4 regions of the Aquabacterium sp. A3 genome follow, and region 1 is predicted to be linked to each of the others. Evidence: predicted binding sites of a transcription regulator. Region 1 holds the regulator's gene; each other region holds the start of a gene.
The links. Region 1 encodes sigma-54, which starts transcription at its own class of promoters, with help from an activator protein. Its sites were predicted from a motif close to TGGCANGNAANCTGCTTT; they were not measured.
Positions count from the first base shown of each region.

Region 2: a site for sigma-54 is predicted at 3,458-3,475, ahead of WNB94_RS06790 (PEP-CTERM sorting domain-containing protein). Genes of this name have one in related genera too.
Region 3: a site for sigma-54 is predicted at 1,686-1,703, ahead of WNB94_RS10530 (pilin). Genes of this name have one in related genera too.
Region 4: a site for sigma-54 is predicted at 2,511-2,528, ahead of glnK (P-II family nitrogen regulator). Genes of this name have one in related genera too.

Region 1 covers NZ_JBBPEV010000006.1:2,501-7,240, forward strand. Annotated here, with positions in the region: gene WNB94_RS15740 (THUMP domain-containing class I SAM-dependent RNA methyltransferase) at 1-92, opposite strand, end outside; gene WNB94_RS15745 (DUF599 domain-containing protein) at 218-928, opposite strand; gene WNB94_RS15750 (RNA polymerase factor sigma-54) at 1,013-2,557, opposite strand; gene lptB (LPS export ABC transporter ATP-binding protein) at 2,570-3,349, opposite strand; gene lptA (lipopolysaccharide transport periplasmic protein LptA) at 3,354-3,968, opposite strand; gene WNB94_RS15765 (thiol:disulfide interchange protein DsbA/DsbL) at 4,042-4,695, opposite strand; gene WNB94_RS15770 (SPOR domain-containing protein) at 4,719-4,740, opposite strand, start outside.
Region 2 covers NZ_JBBPEV010000001.1:1,525,304-1,530,043, forward strand. Annotated here, with positions in the region: gene WNB94_RS06775 (LPS-assembly protein LptD) at 1-686, shown strand, start outside; gene WNB94_RS06780 (peptidylprolyl isomerase) at 670-2,112, shown strand; gene rsmA (16S rRNA (adenine(1518)-N(6)/adenine(1519)-N(6))-dimethyltransferase RsmA) at 2,102-2,929, shown strand; gene WNB94_RS06790 (PEP-CTERM sorting domain-containing protein) at 2,982-3,425, opposite strand; gene WNB94_RS06795 (multifunctional CCA addition/repair protein) at 3,634-4,740, shown strand, end outside.
Region 3 covers NZ_JBBPEV010000002.1:292,656-297,395, reverse strand. Annotated here, with positions in the region: gene WNB94_RS10535 (serine hydrolase domain-containing protein) at 1-980, opposite strand, end outside; gene WNB94_RS10530 (pilin) at 1,115-1,612, opposite strand; gene WNB94_RS10525 (MBL fold metallo-hydrolase) at 1,842-2,654, opposite strand; gene WNB94_RS10520 (FHA domain-containing protein) at 2,674-3,387, opposite strand; gene WNB94_RS10515 (Stp1/IreP family PP2C-type Ser/Thr phosphatase) at 3,432-4,229, opposite strand; gene WNB94_RS10510 (serine/threonine-protein kinase) at 4,281-4,740, opposite strand, start outside.
Region 4 covers NZ_JBBPEV010000001.1:1,034,800-1,039,539, forward strand. Annotated here, with positions in the region: gene lapB (lipopolysaccharide assembly protein LapB) at 1-23, shown strand, start outside; gene WNB94_RS04565 (copper chaperone PCu(A)C) at 24-590, opposite strand; gene WNB94_RS04570 (YifB family Mg chelatase-like AAA ATPase) at 651-2,177, opposite strand; gene glnK (P-II family nitrogen regulator) at 2,575-2,913, shown strand; gene WNB94_RS04580 (ammonium transporter) at 3,001-4,404, shown strand; gene gshA (glutamate--cysteine ligase) at 4,561-4,740, shown strand, end outside.

The DNA.
Region 1 (4,740 bases):
TCGAGCAAGAGTGGCTCGACACCGCTGGCGCAAGACAGGAAAAGCACAGGCTCATGAAGCACACGGGGAGCCACATGGCCACCCCCGGGCATGGCGGCGGGCGCCGGGCGCGAAGGGCCTGGGCGCGAGGCAGGCGCCGGGACACGGCGGGGACGGGGGGCGGAGGTGGTCATGGGCAAGCGAGAGGCAAACGATCGGCGCGGCGACAGGGGCGGGCTCAGGCGTTGAGCACGGCAAGCACGTCCGAGAGGAATTCACGTCGGTAGAGGATCCAGAGCACCGCGAGGGTGGCCAGGGCAAAGAAGATCGGGGACACGAACCAGGCGATCACCGCGAACGACATGTAGTAGGCGCGCAAGCCATCGGCAAAGCTCTCGGCGGCCATGCCCATGAGCTTGCCCGCGCGCCGGATGAATTCGTCGCGATCGGCCTGGCCACGGTCGAACACGTCGACATTGGGCGCGGCCCCCACCAGGATGGCACCGAAGGAGTACACGCGCATGGACCAGGTGAAGCGAAAGAAAGCGTAAATGAACACGGACAGCAAGATGAGCAGCTTGATGTCGAAGACGAGCAGCGTGGTGCGGGCGGCGAACGGGATGTCCTTGACGAGTTCACTGGCGCGGTCGTGGGTGCCCAGCACCGCCAGCAAGCCCCCGAGGATCAGGATGGTGGTGGACGCCCAGAAGCTGGGGCTGCTGGCCAGGTTCTGGGTGATGGCGGCGTCCACGATGCGCTGGTCGCGGTGGGTGACCTGGGCCATCCAGTGCATGCGGTAGTGGTTGGTGCTGGCCAGCAAGGTGCGCTGCACCCGGGCTCGGCGCGAGGCGAACTGGGCATAAGCAACCCAGCCAAAGAAGAACAGGCTCAGGGCCGCCCAGTCCTGCCAGGGGAGGATGGCGATGGCTCGCTCAAATGGCAACAGCATGGGGCAGGGAGATGGAGGTGTTCACAAAAAGAAACGGTGACGAGAAGCGATGACGGCACCCCCGGCGGCCGCCAGCGGGGGCCGTCAGAGCGACTTGCGCAGGTTCGCGGGCGCGATCTTGAGGGCCTCGCGGTACTTGGCCACGGTGCGGCGCGCCACCTGGATGCCCTGCTCTTCCAGCATGGACGAGAGTTGGCTGTCTGACAAGGGCTTGGCCGGGTCTTCGGCGGCGACGAGCTGCTTGATCAGGGCGCGCACGGCGGTGCTGGAGGCGTTGCCGCCGGCTTCGGTGTTGAGCGATGAGCCGAAGAAGTACTTGAGCTCGAACGTGCCGAAGGGCGTGTTCATGTACTTGGCGGTGGTGACCCGCGAGATGGTGGACTCGTGCAGACCGAGTTCGTCGGCGATTTCGCGCAGCACCAGCGGTTTCATCGCGATCTCGCCATGGGTGAAGAAATTCTTCTGGCGATCGACGATGGCCTGCGAGACCCGCAGGATGGTGTCGAAGCGCTGCTGGATGTTCTTGACGAACCAACGGGCCTCCTGCAAGCGGGAGCTGAGCGAGGCGTGCGCGCCCTCGCCACCGCCGCGGGGGCCCCGGCTGGCACGCAGGGCCTGGGCGTAGAGGTCGTTGATGCGCAGCTTGGGCATGACGTCGGGGTTGAGCACCACCTTCCAGCCACGCCCCGACTTTTGCACGATGACGTCGGGCACGATGATGTTGGCCTCAGCCCGCGTGAAAGCCCGGCCGGGCTTGGGCTCCAGGCTGACGATGAGGGACTGTGCGGCCTTGAGCTGCGACTCATCGGCACCGGTGGCCGCCATGAGCTTGCGCATGTCGCGGCGGGCCAGCAGTTCGAGGTGATCGCGGCAGATGGCCCGGGCCACGTCGCAGGCCGGGTGATCGTCCTGGTCGCGCAACTGCAGCAAGAGACACTCGGAAAGGTTGCGGGCGCCGACGCCGACGGGCTCCAGGCTCTGCAGCCAGCCCAGCGCGCAGCGCAGGCGCGACAGGAGTTCGTCGCGCGAGTCCTCGTCGACATCGTCGTCCTCACCACCCAGCAGGCTGTTGGCAACGTCCTCCAGGGCGTCGGCCAGGTAGCCGTCTTCGTTGAGCGACTCGATCAGGACATCGACGGCCGCCTTGTCGGCGGGCGACAGGCGCATGCCATTGAGCTGGTGGCGCAGGTGCTCTTGCAGGCTGATGGACTCGCTGTTGCGCTCCAGCGGGTCGTGGTCGTCGTCGTCGCTGTTGTTGCGCGAAGGCGTTTCGCGGATGCCGTCAAAGTCATCGCGCTCGGTGCCGTTTTCCCAATCATCACGCTCGGTGGCGCCCGCTTCAAGCCCATCCAGGCCGGCAGGTTCGGCCTCACCGCCGGGGCCATCGGTGTCGGTGGCGCGGTCATCACGGCTGAGTTGCTCTTGCCGCTGCCGCTCGAACTCTTGCGAGGCGGCGGTTTCCAGCGAAGCAAATTCGTCGTCGGGCTCGAGGAAGGGGTTTTGTTCGAGCATTTGCTCGACTTCCTGATGCAACTCCAGCGTGGACAGCTGCAACAGACGGATGGACTGCTGCAACTGAGGGGTGAGCGCCAGGTGCTGAGAAAGCCGGAACTGCAGTGAAGGCTTCATGGCGCGGCTGCCTCACATGCGGAAGTGCTCGCCGAGGTAGACCTTGCGGACGTCGGCGTTGTCGATGATCTCGGCAGGGGCGCCTTCGGCCAGCACGCGGCCCTCGCTGATGATGTAGGCGCGATCACAGATCCCCAAGGTTTCACGCACGTTGTGGTCGGTGATGAGCACACCGATGTCGCGGGCCTTGAGGAAACGGATGATGCGCTGGATCTCCATGACGGCGATGGGATCGACCCCGGCAAAGGGCTCGTCCAGCAGGATGAAGCGCGGCTGGGTGGCCAAGGCACGCGCGATCTCGACACGGCGACGCTCGCCGCCCGACAAGGCCATGGCGGGGCTGGAGCGCAGCTTCTCGATGCTGAGGTCTTGCAAGAGGGTGTCGAGCCGTTGGCGCAGCTCGGCCTCGGACAGCCGTCGGCCTTGCGCGTCGTGCTGCAACTCCAGCACCGCGCGGATGTTTTCTTCGACCGTGAGGGCTCGAAAGATCGAGGCCTCCTGGGGCAGGTAGCTCAGGCCGCGACGTGCGCGTTGGTGGATGGGCAGGCGCTCGACCCGTTCACCGTCGATGTCGATGGTGCCGGCGTCAGCCCGAACCAGCCCCACGATCATGTAAAACGAGGTGGTTTTGCCTGCGCCGTTGGGGCCCAGCAGGCCCACCACTTCGCCGGCGCCCACCGACACGTGCACGTCGTGCACCACCGTGCGGGCACCGTAACGTTTGCGCAAGCCCTGAGCGTGAAGACGGGCCGTGGTGGCGTCGCCGGGAGTGGGGGGGCGAGGATCGCTCATGTGCTCAACGCCCGGCTGGCCCGGCTGCATTGGGGGCGTCGCTGCGAGGCGTGATCACGCCCTGCACGCGGCCACGGCTGGCGCCACTGTTGGCAGCAGGTGCACCGGCCACCTGGAAGACACCTGTTTTGTTGTCGTAGGTGATGGTGTCGCCCGAGACCCGGTCAGCGGCCTGCCCACCAGAGAGCCGACGCATGACGGCGCGCCCGGAAAACACGACCAGATCCTGCACGCCGTCGTAGGTGATGCGCAGGGCCTCGCCTTCGATGAACTCATTGAGACCTTCACGCTTTTGCCGGAAGTAGGCCCGCCCCTCTTGCCCACCAGAGGCCACGGCCGTCTGGGTGCCACCGGGGTTTTGCCGCACTTCGACGCGATCGGCCCGAACCACCATGGTGCCTTTGGTGATCTCCACCCGCCCCGTGAGGATGTTGACCCGGCTGGCCTCGTCCACACGAGCGGCATCCGCAGCGAAGACCAGGGGCTGTGCCCGGTCGGCCTTTTCGGCGTGCGCGACCGCAGCCAGCGCGGCGCCAGCCATCAAGGCTGAGCGCATCACCAGGCGCCAGCCAGGCCATGACAGGGGAAAACCAGTGGACATCAACAAAATCTTCGGCATGTTTCTTGCAGAAGATTCTGCCATGAAGCGCGGCCCAGCGCCAGTGCACCAGGCCCGTGAACAACAGCCTGATTCAGGCAGGGCGGCGCGATCGGGCGATCAGGGCGTTGGTGGTGTCCAGTGTACGCGCCGGCGTGCCATTGAGCGAAATGGACGTGTAGTAGCGTCCGGCAATGCCCAGCGCGGGCACGCCGTCGATGCGGTACGCATCGGTCAGCGAGCGGGCCTGGCGGCACTTGGTTTGCACCGCGAATGACTTGAACACGGCCATGAACTTGGCGCTGTCCACCCCGTTGCGGCCCACGAATTCGGCGATGGCCTCCGGCGTGTCCAGGCGCTGTTGCTGCTCGTGCATGGCCTTGAACACCCGGGGATGCAGGCTGTCGATCAGGCCCATGGATTCGATGGCGAAGTACAGCTGCTGGTGAACGCCGAAGGGGCGCTCACGGAACGCCACCGGCACGCGGCGAAAGGCGACATCGGCGGGCAACTTGCTTGACCAGCCCTCGACGAAGGGCTCGAAATGGAAGCAATGCGGGCAGCCATACCAGAAGAACTCGACCACCTCCACCTTGCCGGCGGGGGCAGACACGGGGGCCGGCTCGTTGAGGCGCACGTAGTGCGTGCCTTCGACGGGCCCGCCTTGAGCACCCGCAGGCGCAGACCACAACAGGCTGCCGGCGCCGAGGGTGGCGGCCGTCTGGATGGAAAACTCACGTCGATTCATGCAGAACTTCCTTTCTTGATCGCTCAGGGCTGCATCCGCACCAGG
Region 2 (4,740 bases), on a different contig from region 1:
GCTTTGGCGTGGTGCAGAAGATGCTGCTGGCCGACCAGCGCATCAACCCCAATGGCAGCGAGCCCATCACCAGCCGTTTTTCTGACCTGATGTTGCTGGGCTCGTCCACCGTCATCCCCTCGTGGTACCTGGACGGCACCCTGCAGTACAGCACCGAAGAAGCCCGCGCCCAGCAAGGCACCATCGGCGTGCGCTACACCCCGGGCCAGTGGCGCACCGTCAGCACCGTGTACCGCTACACGCGCGACGGCGCCTCACAGGTAGAGTTGGGCTGGCAGTGGCCGATCGGCGGACGGCAGCCCACGGCACGCCAGATGATCGCCCAGCAGCCCTTGAGCAACGCCAGCGGCCTGCGCGCCCCGGCCAGCTGTGGCGGCGCCTGGTACAGCGTGGGCCGCGTGGCCTACAGCACCCGAGAAAGCCGCTTCATCAACACCTTGATGGGCCTGGAATACGATGCAGGCTGCTGGATCGGCCGCGTGGTGGCCGAACGCGTGGCCATCGGCCAAAGCGACGCCACCGTGCGCATCATGTTCCAGCTGGAACTGGTGGGCCTGTCTCGCCTGAGCCTGGGTGCCAATCCCTTGCGCACCTTGAAGGACAATATCCCCGGATACAGCCTGTTGCGCGAAGAGGGCGAGCCCCTGCCGGCAAGCCCCTCACCCCTGCATGACCCCGATGACTGATCTGTTCAAACGCTCCACCTCCCTTCGCCCATCGCACGCTGCGAGGCTCGGCGCCCGCCGCGGCCTGTGTCTGGCGCTGTCCCTGCTGATCGGCCTGGGGCAGGTGACGCCCGCCATGGCCCAGATCGATCCCGACGACGTGCCGATGGCCGCCCCCCGGATTCCCGGCGCGCGCAACCTCAGCACCGAGCTGAAGATCGAAGGCAAACGGGTGACGTCCGACTTCATCGTGGCGGTGGTCAACCAGGAGGTCATCACCCACACCGACGTGGACAAACGGGTGGCACGCATCGAAGAATCGGTGCCCGACCGCCGCCGCCTGCCCGACCCCGCCACGCTGCGCCAGCAGGTGCTGGACGCGCTGATCGACGAAAAGGCGCAGGTGTCGTTTGCGCGCGGCATCGGGCTGAGCATCAGCGACGCCGAAGTCGACACCGCCATCGAGAACATCGCGGCGCAAAACCAGCTCACGCTGGCCGAACTGCGTCAGCGCATGGTGTCCGATGGACTGGACTTCGAACGCTACCGCGGCAGCCTGCGCGAGCAGATCCTGCTGCAGCGCCTGCGCGAGCGCGAGGTCATGCCCCGCATCCAGGTGACCGAAGAAGAAATCGACACCTTCTTGCGCGAAGACCCGTCGGCCCAGGCCGAAAGCAACCTCAACCTGGCCCACATCCTGGTGCGGGTGCCCGAAGGCAGCGGCGAGCTGGCCGTGCGGCAGCTGCAACAGCGTGCAGAGCAGATCCGTGATCGCGCCGCCGTGGGCATGAACTTCACGCAACTGGTGCGCGAGAACTCAGAAGACCGCGACACCCTCGAATCGGGCGGCGCCTTTGGCCTGCGGCCCGCCAGCACCCTGCCGCCCCTGTTCGTGAACGCGGTGCGCGGCCTGAAGGTTGGCGAGGTGTCGCAGGTGGTGCGCTCCAACGCCGGCTTCCACATCATCAAACTGGTGGAACGGGAAAACGTGGCTCAGGCCCGCTACACCCAGCAACGCGCCCGACACATCCTGCTGCGCACCACACCCAAGCTGGGCGCCACCGAGCTGGTGGCCAAGATGAAGGGCATCCGCAAGGGCATCATCGAAGGCCAGGCCAGCTTTGCCCAGATGGCCCGCCAGCACTCCGAGGATGGCAGCGGTGCCCGTGGGGGCGACCTGGGCTGGTCGTCGCCTGGCCAGTACGTGCCTGAGTTCGAGAAGGTGCTGATCACGCTGCAGCCTGGCGAAATCTCGCAGCCCGTGGTGAGCCGCTTCGGGGTGCACCTCATCCAGCTGATCGAACGCCGTGAGGTGCAACTCAGCGAGGCCCAGCGCCGTGACGCCGCACGCGCCGTCCTGAAAGAGCGGGGCTTTGAAGCCGCCTACGAAGAGTGGGCCCGAGAGCTGCGCCAGGCCGCCTGGGTGGAAATCCGCGATGAGCCGTGATGCACGGCGTCCGCGCGCCGTGGCCGGCGGTGGCGGGCATGTGGCGCGCAAGCGCTTTGGCCAGAACTTTCTGGTCGACCAGGGGGTGATCGGCGACATCGTGCGGGCCATCGACCCGCGCCCGGGCCAGTGCCTGGTCGAGATCGGTCCGGGCCTGGGCGCCCTCACCAACCCGGTGGTGCGCCTCAGTGAACGCCTCACCGTGATCGAGCTGGACCGGGACCTGGCGGCCCGCTTGCGCGCGCGCCCCGAGCTCACGGTGATCGAATCCGACGTGCTGAAGGTGGATGTGGACGCGCTGGCCGACGACCTGGTGGGCCACGATGGTGGCAGCGGTCTGCGCCTGATCGGTAACCTGCCCTACAACATCTCCAGCCCCATCCTGTTTCACCTGCTGCCATGGGCACACCGGGTGGCTGATCAGCACTTCATGCTGCAAAAGGAAGTGGTGGACCGCATGGTGGCCGCCCCCGGCGGCAAGGACTACAGCCGCCTGAGCGTGATGATGCAGTGGCGCTACGACATGGAGTGCGTGGTGGACGTGCCGCCCGACGCGTTTGATCCCCCGCCGAAGGTCAACTCGGCCGTGGTGCGCATGGTGCCCCATCGCCACCCCGCCCCGCTCGACCCGAAGGTGCTGGAGGAACTGGTGGCGGTGGCGTTTTCACAGCGCCGCAAGATCCTGCGTCACACCCTGGGGGCGTGGCTGACCGAACGCCAGGTGCCCGTGGCCTTTGACGCGCAGCGCCGGGCTGAAGAGGTGCCCGTCTCAGAGTACGTGGCACTGGCGCAGGCCGCCAGCACCACCCCGACGTGACAACGGGGGCCCGAGGCCCCCGTCACTGCAGGCAAGTGCGAACAGGTGGTGATCAGGCGGCCTTGCGGCGACGCGCAGCGGCCACACCGCCGACCAGACCCGCACCGGCCAGGGCCATGGCCACCGCGCCAGCTTCAGGCACCGGGGTGACGGTGTACGAACCGACGAAGCTGCCACCACCAAGGGACAGGCCAGCCACATAGAACGACATGGTGCCGGGCAGCACATCGAGGCTGAAGGCGTAGTAGTCGGCCGCAGCGGGCACCAGGTCATCCAGCAGGATGCCGTTGACCATCACCGTGGTGATGTCGTAGCCCGGCAGGATGTCGGTCTGGGAAAACACAAACCCGGAGAAGGTGCCAGCCGTCTCGATGTCGAACAGGTAGTAGTTCGACTTGGACGAGCCGGAGAAGGTGCCAACGACCGGATCAGCGGCAGAAGCCAGACCTGAGCCAGCCAACATGGCGGCGGCGAGAGCAAGGACGTGGGGGCGCATGCGACCTCCTGTGGTGATTGGGTATGCCATATCATGCACACAGCGTGCCAGCCTGCCAAGCGATGTTTGTCGCCTTAGCGCCCCTTCTTGCGCTGTTCGTGCGCCGTTCTGGCACCTGGCGCATCGCCAGCGCCTTCGCAAGGCCCTGATGTGGGGCACCTGGCCCCCGGGGCCGGCACCAGCTTGGATCGCGCCGTACACTCAGCCCATGAAGATTTATCTCGTCGGCGGCGCTGTGCGGGATCGCCTGCTGGGCCGGGCCGGCGGCGACCGCGACTGGGTGGTGGTGGGCGCCACACCCGATGCCATGGTGGCCCAGGGCTTTCGGCCCGTGGGCAAGGATTTCCCGGTGTTCCTGCACCCCGACACGGGCGAGGAATACGCGCTGGCCCGCACCGAGCGCAAAAGCGGTCGGGGATACAAGGGCTTTGTGGTGCACGCCTCGCCCGAGGTCACCCTGGAAGAAGACCTGCTGCGCCGCGACCTGAGCATCAACGCCATGGCAGAAGCCCCGGACGGGTCATTGATCGATCCCCACGGCGGACGCGCTGATCTGCAGGCCCGGGTGCTGCGGCATGTCTCGCCGGCGTTCGCTGAAGACCCGGTGCGCATCCTGCGACTGGCGCGTTTTGCGGCACGCCTGCCCGATTTTGTGGTGGCCGACGACACCCTGGCTTTGATGCGGGGCATGGTGCGCGATGGCGAGGTGGACCACCTGGTGCCCGAGCGGGTGTGGCAGGAGCTGTCACGGGGCCTGATGGAGATCAGGCCCTCGCGCATGTTCGACGTCCTGCGGGCCTGCGGCGCGCTGGCACGCCTGTTGCCCGAGCTGGAGGCCCTGTGGGGCGTGCCTCAACGGGCCGACTACCACCCTGAAATCGACACGGGCGTGCACGCGATGATGGTGATGGACATGAGTGCGCGGCTCCATGCCACACTGCCTGTGCGCTACGCCTGCCTGGGTCACGACCTGGGCAAGGGGCAGACGCCCGCCGACGTGCTGCCCAGGCACATCGGGCATGAGGCCCGCAGTGTGCGCTTGATTCGGGCGGTGGGCGAGCGCCTGCGCGTGCCCAATGACTGCCGTGAGCTGGCCGAGGTGGTGGCGCGAGAGCACGGGCACATCCACGGCAGTGAACGCCTGTCGGCCGCGGCCACGGTGCGGCTGCTGGAGCGTTGTGATGCCATCCGCAAACCACAGCGCTTCCTGGAGGTGCTGCAGGCCTGCGAGTGTGATGCCCGCGGCCGCCTGGGCTGGCAGGAACGCCCTTACCCTCAGGCGGCGCACCTGCAACAGGCCCTGTCGGCGGCGCTG
Region 3 (4,740 bases), on a different contig from region 1:
AGTGACCGGCAGGACAATATCTCGTGGGCGTTGCACTGTGCGTCATCCTTCGACAAGATGTTCAGTGGCTGCCGATGGATCAGATCAGCCAGAAGCCCCGCCATGGCCACCGCAGATCCAGACAGCCCTGCCGATGAAGACAAGGCCTGAAAATCAAAATACCGGTGGTAGTTCTCTGCGTAAAAAGAACTGTTGCGAAAGTCGTACCGCACTTCGTCTGCCAAGTACGGCCCATCGATGAAACGCATGCCACGGGCCTGCAGGCCGTGATCTCTTTCCATCAGCGCTCGGTAAGACACCCCCTCGACGCGCTGCAGCCATACACCGAGCATGCAGTAACCCAGATTCGCGTACGCACTGCGACTACCTGGGTCAAAATCCAGGCGAAGATCGCCCGCGCGAGACAAATCACCAGGGCACCAAGGCTTTGTCTTGTGAATGGTCATCGGATCGAGGCTCCGCATGCGATCAAAGCCCGCGCGATGACGCAACAGTTGCTCAATCGTGATGTCGGCCACACGGGCATCAATGGTTGAACGCCATTCGGGCACAAGCTCAACCAAACGATCACTCAGGTGGTGACTCCCGGACTGCACTCGACGCAGCACAGAATCTGCGGTGAGCAACTTGGTCAGGCTCGCATAGCGAAACCGGGTCTCTGCCGACACGGCGGGAGACCGAAACAGGCCTCCGGCCCATCCATGTTCACAGTGATGAATTTGGCCATCCGGCGAACGATAGGCCACCTGCCCTGCCAACGCGCCAAATACATTCATCGCCAGGGGCGGAATATCCCTCAGCCAGCCCGGTGCATGTGCCGAACAACGAACCTGTGTTTTGAGCAGCGCTGCTTCCAGCGGATAGATGAATCGAAGTACCGCATGTTGGTCCTTGACCCAGACATCCACCAAGGCCGCCAGCGCCAACACCGGCAAGACAATCAACGAAACGACGACGAATCGTTTGATGCCGATGGCCATGACTTGCCTCCACAACAGGCGGTGCATCTCAACAAAAACGCCCCTGGAGAGGGGCGTTTTTTTCCGCGCCCCCGATGATCTGCGTCACACGATCATCGGGAGTGCAGGGTCGTTAGAACGTTGGCGATCTAAAGTTACTGGACAGCACCACAGCCAGCCGGACGGAACTGGGCTTCTACGGTGGTTGTACAACCCCAGGCGCCTTCAGCAGTGCGCGCCCATGTCAGGGACTGCTCACGCAGCGGTGAGGCGGCATTACCACCGAAGGAGGCTTCAATGCTGGCTGTGCCTGCGTCCAGGTCATAGGTAACCACAAGGCCGGCCACGCCAGTGTCCACGCCACCGCCACCACCGCCACCACCGGCGTCACCACCGGCGTCACCGCCACCACCTTCACCCAGCAAGTTGCTGACCGTGGCGCCCAGTTGGCAATCTGCCTCGGCAAGGCCATCCAGCATGCAGGTTTCAACCGCTGTTTTCAGCGAACCGGTTTCGCCCATCACGCGGGACACCTGCGACTTCGCCACGTAGTTCTGATACTGCGGAATCGCCACAGCCGCCAAAATGCCGATGATCGCCACGACGATCATCAGTTCGATCAGGGTAAAGCCCTTTTGCACTTGCTTCATCATCAACTCCTCTGGGCGCCAGGCCCGTCTACTGGAACAGGGAGGCGGTGATGCGTCACCGCCGTGCGATGAACATGGTGCAGGCGCCGTGCCAGGCTGAAGGCCAGAAAAAAGCGTGATCTGGCACACGTTTTCCTGTGGTCGAGGGCGCCAAGTCGACGCCCCACGTCAGGTTTGTGTCTGGTTGTGAGCCCATTTTTGTCAACCCACCCACCCCAGCTGACAATTCTTGTCAGCCTTCGGCCGGCACATGAAACCGCTGCCCCTCGCGCAGCGGCTCGATGCGGTGGCGGCTGTCCAGCGCGCGGATCTGCGAGAGCACGGCAGGCACCTCGCCGGGCTTGGGGTGGGTGATGTAGACGCTGACTTCGCCGTCCAGTTGGGCCAGCTCGCGGGCCAGGGTCTGCGGGGCCAGGTGGCCGCTGATCATGGCCAGGTGGGCTTCTTCGTCGCCAAAGGCGGTTTCAATCACCAACTGGGCAATGCGTTGGCCATTCAGGGCCTGCCACAAGGCCGGGTTGGGGCCAGTGTCGCCGGTGAACACCCACCAGCCCTGGGGCGTGTCCACCGCGTAGCCCACGGCGGGCACGGTGTGGGCGGCGGGCAGCACGTGCACCGCACGCTCGTCCAGCCCTCCACGGGCTGGAAAGCGCAGGGTCTGCCCCAGCGCCAGTTCATGCAGCACCAACACTGGGTGGCTGGCACTGGGCAGGCGGGTGAAGTCTGGCCAGATCACCCCGTTGAACAGGTGGTCGCGCAGGGCCTGCAGGGTTTCCGGCAAGGCGTGCACGTGGATGGGCCGCAGGGTCTGGGGCCCACCGCCGCCCATGCGCAGCTTGATCACACTGTCGGCCAGCAGCGGGATGGACAGCACGTGATCCAGGTGGCTGTGCGTGATCAGGATGTGGTCGATGCGTGCCAGCTCGTCCAGCCGCAGTTCGCCCACACCGCTGCCGGCGTCGATCAGGATGTCGTCGTCCAGCAGAAATGCCGTGGTGTGACAGCGGGCCGCGATGGAACCGGAGCAACCCAGGACGCGTATCACGGAGGCTCCGGCAAATGGCTCAAGCCTGCACGAACTGCATCTGGGTGCCAGCCAACTCGATGACGTCGCCGCTCTTGAGTTGCACCGGGTCACCTTCCACCGACTGGCCGTTCACGGTGGGGCGCGATGTGCCTTCCACGTGGGCAAACACATAGCCTCCAGGCCGTTTGGTGATGGAGGCCACCTGCACACCAGGCTTGCCCACGGTGGTGACCACCTTGGTCAACATGACTTCGCGGCCCGCAGCAGCCCCATTGAGCACCTTGATGGACGCCGAGGTCTGGGAGGGCAGGCCACCAAAGCCCGTGCCCAAGCCGCCCGTGAGCGTGCTGCCAAAGCCCGTGGCCGGTGCCCCCGCTGGACGGCTGCCAGCCGAGGCCGGCGCCGACACGGGCGGCGGCATGCTGCCCGGCCGCATGATCATGGTCTTTTCATAGTCGGGCACCTCGTCAAGCAGGTACTTGATCTTGTACTTGCCGATTTCGATCGTGTCGTTGTGCGCCAGCAGTTGTTTTTTGACGGCCTTGCCGTTGATGTACGTGCCGTTGGTGCTGTTGAGGTCTTCGATGAACACATCGCTGCCCACCATCTGCAGCACCGCATGCTCACCGCTGACCGCCAGGTTGTCGATCACGATGTCGTTGTAGGGCCGTCGGCCCAGCGAGGTGCGGTCTTTGGTGACCTGCACCTCCTTGATGACGACCCCATCGAGTGAAACGACCAGTTTTCCCATGCGGAACCTCTTTTTTGGCTCGGTGATGCTTGTGATGTTCTTGTTCAGCCGCCCAGGCGCTTGAAGGGCCACCATGACCGGGGTGCGGGGTCGGCGTCTCCCTGAGCTCGCACCAGCACAACAGCTATGTTATCCCGACCGCCGGCCTCATTGGCGGCCGACACCAGCGCCTCGCCCATCTCGGGCAGGCTGTGGGGGTAGGCGGCCAGGACACCAGCGATCTCGGGGTCGGTCAGCATGTCGGACAGGCCATCAGAACACATGAGGATGACGTCGCCATGCACGAGGTCGTGCTGATGGCTTTCCAGCAGCACGACATCTTCCACGCCCAGGGCGCGCGTGACCAGGTTCTTGTTGGCCGAGTATTGGGCTTGCTCGGGCGTGAGGATGCCAGCATCGATCTGCTCTTGCAGTAACGAATGGTCTTTGGTGATCTGCTGCAACACGCCGTCGCGCCAGCGGTAGGCGCGAGAGTCACCGATGTGCCCCATCAGCAGACGGCCCGAGCGAAACACACCCAGCACCAGGGTGGTGCCCATGCCGGCGTAGGTGGGGTTGGAGCTGGCCGCGCCAAAAATGGCCCGGTTGGCGTTGTCCACGCAGATGTCCATGGCACGGCGCACATCGCCATCGGTGGCGGCCACCGAGGCCTCACCCAGCCAACGCCCCAGCTCCGCACGGATGAAATCGCAGGCCATGCCGCTGGCCACCTCACCGGCGGCGTAGCCCCCCATGCCGTCAGCCAGCACCGCCACACCGTGGGCCTCGTCCAGGGCCACGGAGTCCTCGTTGTTGCTGCGCACGCGACCGGTATCGGTCTGACTGTAGAACTCGAAGTCCATGGGGCAGATTGTCTATTGGATTGGACGCTTCGAACGCGGAGTGGACAGGCCTCACGCCAAGGGAATGTCTGGGGTTGGCAGATCCTGGGCCACACGGCGCAGATCTTCAGCCATCTCCCGGCCATCCTGATAGCGGGTTCCTGGGTGCTTTTGCAAAGCCAGTGCCACGATGTCGCCCAACGCCGCTGGCAGCTCGGGCCGCAAGGTGCACACATTGGGCGGCGTGTCCTGTCCGATGGCGCGCATCAGGGCGGCCATGTTGTCGCTGGCATAAGGCAGTTGCCCCGTCAGCAGCAAAAAGAGTGTGACGCCCAGTGAGTAGAGGTCGCTGCGCCCGTCGATGGGCTGCCCTGACAGTTGTTCGGGCGACATGAACGTGGGCGTGCCCAGCACCACCCCGGTGCGGGTGCGGGCGGCGTCTGCCACACGCGCCACACCAAAGTCCATGACCTTGACGGTGTCGTGCGCCAGATCGACCATGACGTTGGCGGGCTTGATGTCGCGGTGGGTG
Region 4 (4,740 bases), on a different contig from region 1:
CCAGACGCCTTGAAGAACAGTGATCAGTGATGGTGCATGTGCGCACCGTCCGAGGCGCCACCAGGTTGCGGCGCAGGCATCTTGCCGCTCACCGGCACCTTCACCGACTGCACCACGGTCTTGCCTTGGGCGTCTTTCAGTAGCAGCTCCAGGGTCACATCCTGACCGGCAGGCAGCGCCTGGGTCAAACCCATCAACATCAGGTGATGCCCGCCAGGACGCAAGGCCACGTCCTTGCCAGCAGGCAAAGGCAGTTGGGCCACCGCCCGCATGCGCATCACGTCGCCGTCCATGGCCATTTCATGCAGTTCGGCATGAGGCGCTGCCGGGCTGCGAAAGCCCACCAGCGTGAGGTCGCGCTGGGCGCGCAAGGTCATGAACCCGCCCGTGGCCGTCTGGCCAGGCACCGTGGCCCGGATCCAGGCCCCTTGCACCAACACGGGCGCCGCCTCGGTGGCGGACGCCTCGGGGTGATGGCCATCGTGGGCACGCGCCACCGAGCACGGCACCAACAGCCCCGCTGAGGCCATCAACAGCCCCATCACCACAGGGCGAACCACCACCGCAGACACACGACGCACACCACGCATGATCAGTCTCCATTCTTGACGCGAATTGCCCGATAAGTTTAGTGCACGTGGCACCAGGCGTCAGGGGCTCACACCGAGGCTGCGACGGTACTGAACGGCCTCTGCCACGTGCGCCGGCTGCACCTGATCGTCGGCCGTCAGGTCGGCGATCGTGCGCGCCAGTCGCATGACGCGGTGGTAAGCCCGGCCCGACCACCCCATCCGCTCGCACGCCTTGGCCAGCAGCGCCCGGGCGGGCTCGGTCAGGCCAGCATGGGTGTCCAGCGCCTCTCCAGCCAGATCGGTGTTGAGGCACGACTGGCGTCGCCACTGCCGCTCACGGGCGGACTTCACGCGCGCCGCCACGGTCTCGGTGGTGTCGCCATCGGGTGCGGCGGCCAGCACGGCAGGCGGCAGCACCGGCACCTCCACCTGCACATCGATGCGATCCAGCAGCGGCCCACTCAACCGGGACTGGTAACGCCCCACCTGCTCGGGCGTGCAGCGGCAGGCCTTCAGGGGGTTGCCATGGTGGCCACAGGGGCAGGGATTCATGGCCGCCACCAGCTGAAACCGCGCCGGAAAGGTTTGACGACGCGCAGCACGCACGATGGCGATGTGACCGGTTTCAAGGGGCTCACGCAAGGCCTCCAGGGCCGGACGGGGAAACTCGGGCAACTCGTCCAGGAAGAGCACTCCGTGGTGCGCCAGCGAGATCTCGCCGGGTCGCGGCGGCGCACCGCCCCCCACCAAGGCCGCCGCCGAGGCCGAATGATGGGGGCTGCGCACCACGCGTCGTTGCCAGGCGGCCGCGTCAAACTGACCCGCCAGACTGAGCACGGCCGCCGACTCCAGCGCCTCTTGTGATGACAACGGGGGCAAGATGCTGGCCAGTCGCTGGGCCAGCATCGACTTGCCCGTGCCTGGTGGCCCCACGAGCAGGGCCGAATGTCCGCCCGCGGCAGCCACCTCCAGCGCGCGCTTGGCAGCCCCCTGCCCGCGCACGTCTCGCCAATCAGGGCCGCTGGCCGCCGCAGGCGGGCGCGCGGCGGGCGCCACACGCACCCAGCCCTGAGCCCCGCCGGCATCGCCGGGCTTGAGGGCCGCGACCACATCGGCCAGGTGGCTCGCACCGTACACGGTCACACCATCGACCAGTGCGGCCTCCTGGGCACTGGCCATGGGCAGCACCAGCGCACGCGCCGGCTCGCCACGGCTCAGGCCCAGGGCCATGGGCAAGCCGCCCCGGATGGCGCGCAGCTCACCACCCAGCGACAGCTCACCGGCCAAGACCAGACCCTGCAGGCGTGCGGCATCGAGTTCGCCCATCGCCGCCAGGATGCCCACGGCGATCGGCAGGTCAAAGCGACCAGACTCCTTGGGCAGGTCTGCCGGCGCCAGGTTGACCGTGATGCGCTGATTGAAGGGAAACGACAGCCCGCAATTGCTCAGGGCCGCACGCACACGCTCACGCGCCTCCTTGACCTCGGTGTCGGCCAGCCCCACCAGGGTGAATGAGGGCAGGCCGTTGGCCAGGTGCACCTCGACCGTCACACGCGGAGCATGCAGCCCATCCAGGGCACAACTGTGAACAATCGCTAAAGACATGCTGCCGCATGCTAGTCAGTGCCCCTTTGCCCGGACAGCCCCCTGAAGGGCGTGTGCCCCCATGGCAACAACGGCGACACCGGCGCCTCAGGCACCCACACGCCGGCCAGCACGCCCACCAACGTGCACCGCAACAGTGACCTGGGCGTTTACCGCCATGCGCAACGCACAACATCTGTGCAACGCTGCGTTTCTGAGCGTCTGCGCTGCACCGGGTAGCACACAGACACACTTTTGCACCAATTTAGTGCGCCTGCACCAGCTTGACGCTCAATGCAGCCAGTCGCGCGGCAAGGTGGTCATTTCCTCGGCGTGCCCCTGGGTCAGCGGCCCTGGCATGGTTCATGCAGTAAACGCTTCGTCCGATTTTTTTGCCAACCTCACCGGAGAAACAACCATGAAAATGGTGACCGCCATCGTCAAGCCATTCAAGCTTGATGAAGTGCGTGAGGCCCTGTCTGCCATCGGCGTTCAGGGCATCACCGTGACCGAAGTCAAGGGCTTCGGTCGCCAGAAGGGCCACACCGAGCTTTACCGTGGCGCGGAGTACGTGGTCGATTTCCTGCCCAAAGTGAAGATCGAAGCCGCTGTGGACGAGTCCATCCTCGACCGCGTGGTGGAAGCCATCGAGTCGTCTGCCCGCACCGGCAAGATCGGCGACGGCAAGATCTTCGTCACTGAACTGGAACAGGTCATCCGCATCCGCACCGGCGAGACCGGCAAGGATGCGCTCTGATCCAGCGCACGCCTTCGTACCCTGTGGCCCACACCGTTTTGGTGTGAGTGCTGTCACCCAACTTTCTGTCCTTCCAAGAGGCCTTACATGAGAAAGCTCATTGCGTCCATCGCACTGGGACTTGCCGCCTTCGGTTTCCTGAGCACTTCGCACGCTCAAGATGCTGCTGTCGCCGAGCCCGCCGCGGCCATCGCCGTGGAAACAACCGTTGTCGAAGCTGCCCCGGCTGAGGCCGCACCAGCGGCTGAAGAAGCTGCCGCCCCCATCGTCGTCAAAGGCGACGTCACCTGGATGATGGTCTCGACCGTGCTGGTCATGCTGATGGTGCCGGGCCTGGCCCTGTTCTACGGCGGCCTGGTGCGCAGCAAGAACATGCTGTCGGTGCTGATGCAGGTGCTGACGGTGTTCTCGCTGATCTCGGTGCTGTGGGCTGTTTACGGCTACAGCCTGGCGTTTGGTGGCGAGGGCCTGATCATCGGCGACCTGTCGAAGGTCTTCCTCAGTGGCGTGACCGCTGACTCGCTGGCCGACACCTTCACCGACAACGTGAAGATCCCCGAGTTCATCTTCATCGCCTTCCAGTGCACCTTCGCCGGTCTGACCTGCGCCCTGATCGTCGGCTCGTTCGCCGAGCGCATCAAGTTTGGTGCCGTGCTGCTGTTCTCGGTGCTGTGGTTCACCTTCAGCTACATCCCCATCGCTCACATGGTGTGGGGCGTGGGCGGCTACCTGCTCGACAAGGGCGCGCTGGACTTCGCCGGCGGTACCGTGGTGCACATCAACGCCGCGATGGCCGGTCTGGTGGGCGCCTACATGGTGGGCAAGCGCATCGGTTACGGCAAAGAGGCCTTCACGCCTCACTCGCTGACGCTGACCATGGTGGGCGCTGCCCTGCTGTGGGTGGGCTGGTTCGGCTTCAACGCCGGCTCCAACCTGGAAGCCAACGGCGGCGCCGGTCTGGCCTTCGCCAACACGCTGTTCGCCACCGCCGCTGCTGTGCTGGCCTGGTCTGTGGGTGAGCTGCTGCTCAAGGGCAAGGCTTCGATGCTGGGCGCCGCTTCGGGTGCTGTGGCTGGTCTGGTGGCCATCACCCCGGCTTGCGGCTCGGTGGGCCCGATGGGCGGCATCGTGATCGGTCTGGCTTCGGGCTTCCTGTGCCTGTGGGGCGTGAGCGGTCTGAAGAAGATGCTGGGTGCCGATGATTCGCTGGACGTGTTCGGCGTCCACGGCGTGGGCGGCATCGTGGGTGCCTTGCTGGTGGGCGTGTTCGCTGCCCCTGGCCTGGGTGGCACCGGCGCCGAAGACTTCTCGATCGGCTCTCAACTGCTGGTGCAGGCTGAAGGTGTCGTGATCACGATCATCTGGTCGGGCGTGGTGGCTGCCATCGCCTACAAGATCACCGACCTGGTCATCGGCCTGCGCGTCTCTGAAGAAGAAGAGCGCGAAGGTCTGGACATCACCTCGCACGGCGAAACTGCGTATCACAAGTGATGCGCCTGTCGGCCGGCCCGCCGGCTGACAGACACCCTCCAAAGGCCACCTTCGGGTGGCCTTTTTCATGGCGAGGCCACTGGCAACGCACGCCGTCCTGCAGCAACGGCAGGCTTTATCTAGAATGGGCAACCGACTTCAGCACAGCCCTCATCCATGGTTCCCCATCTCATCACCGCCCTCACCGGTCCCATCAACGAACTGGAACAGCGCATGCTGGAATCGGTGCCGGCCATCGAACGGTGGTTCAGGCTGGAGTGGATGGAGCACACGCCGCCGTTCTACACCTCGGTGGACGTGCGCAACGCGGGCTTCAAACTGGCACCGGTGGACACC